2 regions of the Dactylosporangium sp. NPDC005572 genome follow, and region 2 is predicted to be linked to the other one. Evidence: riboswitches for the same ligand, from Rfam matches in the RefSeq annotation. Region 2 holds a riboswitch; the other holds the start of a gene.
What was found. Region 2 has a riboswitch for S-adenosylmethionine ahead of ABZS66_RS19445 (aminotransferase class V-fold PLP-dependent enzyme). Riboswitches for the same ligand answer to the same signal wherever they lie in the genome.

Region 1 (3,401 bases), on a different contig from region 2:
AGGCGCACGCCGGCGAGTGGACCTCCTACGCCGAGCACGCCAACGCCATCAACGGACCCGCCGAGGCCCTCACCGCCCAGGTTTTCACGCTCATCGGGGCGATCGCCGCCGGCTTCGGCGCGGCGATCGCCGGCGGCACCGCCATCCTGGCGGCGTTCGGCGGGCGGATCGGGCACTGGATGCTGCGGGTCACCGCGGTCCTCATCCTGGTGCTGCTCCTGCTCGTCGCGGCCGCCCTCGGCGTCGGCGGGCTCACCGGTGGCGAGCCCGCCGCCATCATCGACACGCCCGGATGGCTGCTCGCGGCCGAGATCGGTGGGCTGGCCCTCGCCGTGCTCGGGGCCGGAGTGACAACAGCGAATCTCTGGACATTCACCCCAGCCGAAGAGGGCTACGCCGGGTAGCCGTCAACGGTCGCCATCGGCGGGCGGTCGGGGAGCGACACGTCGGTCACCTGGGGTACGACACCATCCTCATGACGCCGGAACTGGGTCAGCGTCGGCCACAGCTTGTGCTCGGGCGACACGCGGTCGTTGATCGTGTGGACGATCGTGGCCGCCATCCGGCCCAGCGCCGCCGTGTCCTGATGGCCGTGCGTGCGCTGCCCCAGGTCGACCTGGGCGAGCGCGTCCAGCCCCGCGGTGCGGTAGGTGTCGATGAGCAGGCCGGTCTCGACGCCGTAGCCGTACGCGAACGGCAGGCGCTCCAGCAGCGACCGCCGGGCCCCGTACTCGCCCGCGAGCGGCTGGACGACCCCCGCCAGCTCCGGGAAGTGCGCGTTGAGCAGCGGGCGCGCGGCGAGCTCGGTCACCCGCCCGCCGCCGGCCGCGGAGACGTCCAGCAATGGCCGGTCATAGAAGGCCTTCACCATCTGGACGGTCGGGTCGGCGAACAGCGGCCCCAGCAGGCCGGTCACGAAGTGTGGCCGGAAGTCGGTCAGGTCGGCGTCGACGTACACCAGGATGTCGCCCGTCGTGACCGCGAGCGCCTTCCACAGGACCTCGCCCTTGCCCGGGCGGGAACCGGTCCACGGCAGGATGTCGTCGCGGTGGTGGACCACGGCACCGGCCGCGGCGGCCACCTCGGCGGTGCGGTCGACGGAGCCCGAGTCGACCACCACGACCTCGTCCACGAGTGAGCCGAGGGTGAGTACGCCGGTGACGATCTCGCCGACGGTGGGCTCCTCGTCGAGCGCCGGGAGGACCACCGAGACGCGGGTGTCCCGCTTCTGCGCGGCCAACGCGGCGACGGGAAAGTCCAGCCAGGAGGCGGTTCGGGCGGCGAACCAGGCCGCCGCGGAAGGGTGCATGAGTGAAACCGTAGTCACGTCCAACCCGTGAGATGACTCATACGGTGGGTGCCGTGGTGCCCCTTACACTGAAACGCGCACGACACAACTACATACCTCATCCAGAGGGGCAGAGGGATACGGCCCGATGAAGCCCCGGCAACCCCTGCGACGACGACTCGATGGCGAGGCGGTCGCGGTAGGTGCCAATTCCGTCCCGGTGCAACACCCGGGGAAGATGAGAGGAAACCTCGACATGACCTCGACGCTCAGCATCTTCACCGACTCCCCGGCCCGCCACCTCGTCTGTCGCGGTTGCGGAGCCACCTTCCCCCTCGCGGCGCAGCACGCCTGTTTCGAGTGTTTCGGCCCGCTCGAGGTCGGTTACGACGCCGAGGCGCTGGCCAAGGTCACCCGGGCCGAGATCGAAGCGGGACCCAAGAACATCTGGCGCTACGCGCCGCTGCTGCCGGTGGGTAAGGACCCGGCCGGCCGCGTCACGCTCGACCCGGGGCTCACCCCGCTGGTCAAGGCCGACGTGCTGGCCGCCGAGCTCGGCTTCACCGCCCCGCTGTGGGTCAAGGACGACTCGGCCAACCCGACCCACTCGTTCAAGGACCGCGTCGTCTCGGTCGCGCTCACGGCGGCCAAGGCGCTGGGCTTCACGCGGTACTCCTGCGCCTCCACCGGCAACCTCGCCAACTCCGTCGCCGCGCACGCGGCCCGTGCCGGCGTCCCGTCGACCGTGTTCATCCCGGCCGACCTCGAGCCCGGCAAGGTGCTCATGACCGCCGTCTACGGCGGCGAGGTGGTCGCGATCGAGGGCTCCTACGACGAGGTCAACCGGCTCTGCTCGGAGCTGACCGAGACCGACGAGTTCGAGAACACCGCATTCGTCAACGTCAACGTCCGCCCGTTCTACGCCGAGGGCTCCAAGACGCTCGGGTACGAGGTGGCCGAGCAGCTCGGCTGGCGCATCCCGGCCCAGGTGGTCATCCCGATGGCCAGCGGCGAGCTGCTCACCAAGGTCGACAAGGCGTTCAGCGAGCTGGTCGAGATCGGCCTGGTCCCGCCGAGCGAGTGGAAGGTGTTCGGCGCGCAGTCGGCCGGCTGCAACCCGATCGCGACGGCCCTGCACAAGGGCGTCGACGAGATCGTCCCGGTCAAGCCCACCGGCATCGCGAAGTCGCTGAACATCGGCGACCCGGCCGCCGGCATCTACGCGCTGGAGTCCGTCCGCCGCACCGGCGGCTGGATGGAGTACGTCGACGACGACGAGATCCGTGCCGGCATCCAGCTGCTGGCCCGCACCACCGGTGTCTTCGCCGAGACCGCGGGCGGTGTGACGACGGCGGTACTGCAGAAGCTCGTGCAGACCGGCAAGCTCGACCCGACCGCGGAGACGGTCATCTTCAACACCGGCGACGGCCTGAAGACCCTCGATGCGGTCGCCGACCGGGTGGGCTTCACGCACCGCGTCAAGCCCTCGCTGAAGTCGGCCCGCGAGGCCGGGCTGCTGGGATGATTTTTCCGCCCGCCCAGGGGTGATTTCGCTACTGTCCGTTCACGGAGAGAGAGCGCTTCCACGCTTGGACGAGGACGCACTCGTCCGATTGGAGGATCCGGCCGCAACGCAGCGTGACCGCACTCGCGCGGTCCGCTGTGCGAGGGACTTGACGCCCTTTGTCGCGGGGTCCAGGATGCTCGGTGCGGGAGGACGTGTCGCCGCGAGACCCGGGGCTCTGGCCCCGAAGTCCGCGACCACAACACCGGAGGTGTTGGCGAGCGTCCTCTCGACCATTTCCGGGGTCAGGTGCCATCCGCGGGAAAATTCGTTGCCGGTCGATGGGCCCGTCGGTCAGGCTGGCCGCATGACCCAGGACCTCTCCACGCTCGAGATCGTCGAGGTGCGCGCCGATGATCCGGCGGCCGTCGACGCGGCGTTCCAGGTGGGCAACGAGGCGATGCTCGCGGACTATCCCGAGTTCCCGCCCAACTGTCGCTACGAGCACGACCAGCATCTCTTGGTGCCGATGCCCGGCATGGCGCGGCACACCTTCCTCGGCCGCCGCGACGGCGGGCCCGTCGGCACGGCGATGGTCGACCTGCCACT
Region 2 (3,401 bases):
GGGCGCCAGCTGGAGATCTCCAACCTGGACAAGGTGCTGTACCCCCAGGTCGGCTTCACGAAGGCCGAGGTGATCGACTACTACACCCGGATCGGCCCGATCCTGCTGCCGCACCTGGCCGGCCGGCCGCTGACCCGCACGCGGTACCCCAACGGCGTCGACGGCAACAGCTTCTTCGAGAAGAACGCCCCCGCCGGTACCCCTGACTGGATCCGCACGGTCCGCCTGCCCGTCCCCGGCTCGTCCAAGAACCGCGAGAAGATCGACTTCATCCTGGTCGACGAGCTGGCCACGGTGGTCTGGCTGGCCAACCTGGCCGCGCTGGAGCTGCACACCCCGCAGTGGCGGGTCGACGAGGACGGCCGCACCCTCGACCCCGACCAGCTCGTGGTCGACCTGGACCCGGGCCCGCCGGCCGGCCTCCCGGAGTGCTACGAGGTGGCCCTGCTGCTACGCGAACGGCTGGCCGCCGACGGCCTGGCGGGCTGCCCGAAGACGTCCGGCAGGAAGGGCATGCAGCTGGTGGTACCGCTACCGGGCGACGAGACGGCCGACGAGCTGAGCGCCTACGCCAAGGCGGTCGCGGACGAACTGGCCCGGGCGCACCCCGGCCTGGTGGTCTCGAAGATGGCCAAGCAGCTGCGCCCGGGCAAGGTCTTCATCGACTGGAGCCAGAACAACGCCTTCAAGACCACGGTCGCGCCGTACTCGCTCCGGGCGGGCGCCCTGCCGACCGTGAGTGCCCCGCTGACCTGGGAGGAGGTCGAGGCCGGCGAGCTGACCGCCGCCGACCTGAACCCGTCCACCGTCCTCGCCCGCCTCGCCGAGCTAGGCGACCTGCTCCAGGGCGGCGAGTAGCCGGTCCACGTGCTCCGTCGTGGTGCCCAGGCCGAGGCTGGCGCGTACCGCCTGGGCCGGGACCGCTTCGGCGCCCAGCCGCGCGGTCGCCTCGGCGAGCAGGCGGCGGGTCAGCGGGTGGGCGCAGAACAGGCCTGTGCGCACGCCGATGCCGTGGTCGCGGCCCAGCCGGACGGCCAGGTCGCCCGGGTCCTCGCCCAGCACCGCGAACGACACGATGCCGACCCGCGGCGCTTCCGGGCCGAACAGGCGCAGCTCCTCCACGTGCGGCAGCCCGGCCAGGCCGGCCCGCAGGCGGGTCACCAGGGCCTGCTCGTGGCTGTCCTCCCGGAGCGCCCGCAGGGCCGTGGCCAGCGCGACCGCGCCGAGCAGGTTCGGCGTCCCCGCCTCGTGGCGGGCCGGGCCGGTCGCCCAGCGCACGGTGCCGTCGAAGGCCACGTTGGCGCTCGCGCCGCCGCCCGCGAGGTACGGCTCGGCGGCGTCCAGCCAGTCGGCCCGGCCCACCAGCACGCCGGCGCCGAACGGTGCGTAGATCTTGTGGCCGGAGAACGCCACGTAGTCCGCGCCCAGGTCGGACAGCGAGACCGGTGCGTGCGGGGCGAGCTGGGCGGCGTCGACCGCGATCCGGGCGCCGAAGCGGTGTGCCACGGCGGCGAGCCGCGCGACCGGCCACAGCTCCCCGGTCACGTTGCTGGCCGCGGTCACGCTGACCAGCGTGTTCTTTCCCGTGCTGGACAGGCATCGGGTGAGCGACCCGACCGCCTCGTCGGCCGACCGGGGCGCCGGCAGCCGCACCACGCCGGCCCAGGGCAGCAGGTTGGCGTGGTGTTCGGTGTCGAACGTGACGACCGTGGTGCCCGCGGGCACGGCGCGCGCGAGCAGGTTGAACGCGTCGGTGGTGTTCCGCGTGAAGACGACGGTGTCACCGGCGCCGCAGCCGAGCACGTCGGCCACGGTCTCGCGGGCCTGCTCGTACTCCCGCGTGCACCGCTCCGACAGCGCCCCGGCGCCGCGGTGGACCGATCCGTAGAAGGGCAGCAGCTCGGCGACCGCGTCGGCGACGACCCGCAGGCAGGGGGCGGTGGCGGCGATGTCGAGGTTGGCGAAGTCGACGCTGCGGCCGTCGCGGAGCTTGACGTCACCGGGGGACAGGACAACGGACATGGAGGCATGACCTTCCGTTCGCGCTTGCCCGCCACACCGCGCGACGGGCCGGGTCATCACCCGGGGCACCCCGCCGCGAACGCGAGGGTTGCCGGCCAGCGAGCCGGGGCTTGGCGCTGGCACTCATGACCTCCGCCGACGGTACCGCGGATAGAGTTGGCTCATGAGCGAACTCCCGCCGAATGGGACGCCGTCCGACCGACCGGCCGCGCCCCCGACGGGCCAGTCAGCGCCTGCCGACACTCCGCCGGGCGAGCAGCCGGCCGCCCCCTTCGCGGGGTCCGCGAGTGGTCAGCCACCCGCCCCCGAGCCGTGGGTCGCTCCGACCCCGTGGGCGCCGTCGGCCCAGCCGCCCGCCGCCGCACCCGGCAACGGGTTCGCTCCGCCGGCCTCGGCGCCGCCCGCCGCGTCCACCTGGGCCGCACCATCCGAGCCGCCTGCCGCATCGACCTGGGGCTCGCCTTCCGGGCCGTCCCCGCAGCCCGACGCGTCGCCGTGGGCTAGGCCGGCGCCGCCCGGGACGCCCGGGCACTCGCCCTACTCGGCCCCCGCTGGCCTCACCGACCCGGGTTCCCCCGCACCGGCGCAGGCGGGGATCGGGACGCCGCCCTCCGGGTGGCCGGCCGCGCTGCCCGCGGTGCCCGGCGCGCCCGGCAGTTGGGCGCCGACGGCCGCCGCCGCGACCTCCGCCGTGCCCAACGTGACCGTGGCCGCCGAGCCCGTGACCAACGAGCAGTCGTACGCGACGGCCGCGCTGGCCCTCGCCGCCGCCCCGCCCGCCAAGCGCTCCGACCGGCGGCGGCTGTGGACGCTCATCCTCGTCATGGGGTTCATCGCCGCCTGCGGCGTGGCCGTGCTCGGCTTCTTCGGGTTCAGCGGCGGCTGGACGGCCCTCGTCATCGGTGTCGCCGCCGCGGTCATCCCGGTGCCCCTGCTCGTCTTCTGCTTCCTGTGGCTCGACCGGTACGAGCCGGAGCCGGTGAAGTACCTCATCTTCGTCTTCGGCTGGGGCGCCTGCGTCGCAACCGGCGTGGCGCTCGTGGTCAACACCACCGGCGCCTATCTCGCCGATCGCGCCGGACTCTCCGACGCACTCGTGGCCGTGCTGGTGGCGCCGTTCATCGAGGAGAGCATGAAGGCGCTCGGGCCGATCCTGCTGTTCTGGCGCCGCCCCCGCGCGTACTCCGGCATCATCGACGGCATCGTCTACTGTGGACTTTCGGCCACCGGCTTCGCCATGGTGGAGAACATCCTGTACCTCGGGTTCAAGGGGTACGCCGACACCGCCGAGAAGAACGGGCCGGTCTCCGGCGCGGCCGTGCTGGTCGGCATTTTCATCGTGCGGATCGTGATGACCGGCTTCGCCCACCCGCTGTTCA

Region 1: another riboswitch for S-adenosylmethionine. It lies ahead of thrC (threonine synthase); the one in region 2 lies ahead of ABZS66_RS19445 (aminotransferase class V-fold PLP-dependent enzyme).

Annotation. Positions count from the first base shown of each region.
Region 1 covers NZ_JBEXCY010000003.1:43,053-46,453, reverse strand. The annotation lists gene ABZS66_RS02505 (hypothetical protein) at 1-404, shown strand, start outside; gene ABZS66_RS02500 (glucosyl-3-phosphoglycerate synthase) at 392-1,309, opposite strand; SAM riboswitch class I at 1,404-1,533, shown strand; gene thrC (threonine synthase) at 1,545-2,813, shown strand; gene ABZS66_RS02490 (GNAT family N-acetyltransferase) at 3,160-3,401, shown strand, end outside.
Region 2 covers NZ_JBEXCY010000034.1:66,648-70,048, forward strand. The annotation lists gene ligD (non-homologous end-joining DNA ligase) at 1-858, shown strand, start outside; gene ABZS66_RS19445 (aminotransferase class V-fold PLP-dependent enzyme) at 829-2,022, opposite strand; SAM riboswitch class IV at 2,038-2,153, opposite strand; gene ABZS66_RS19450 (PrsW family intramembrane metalloprotease) at 2,660-3,401, shown strand, end outside.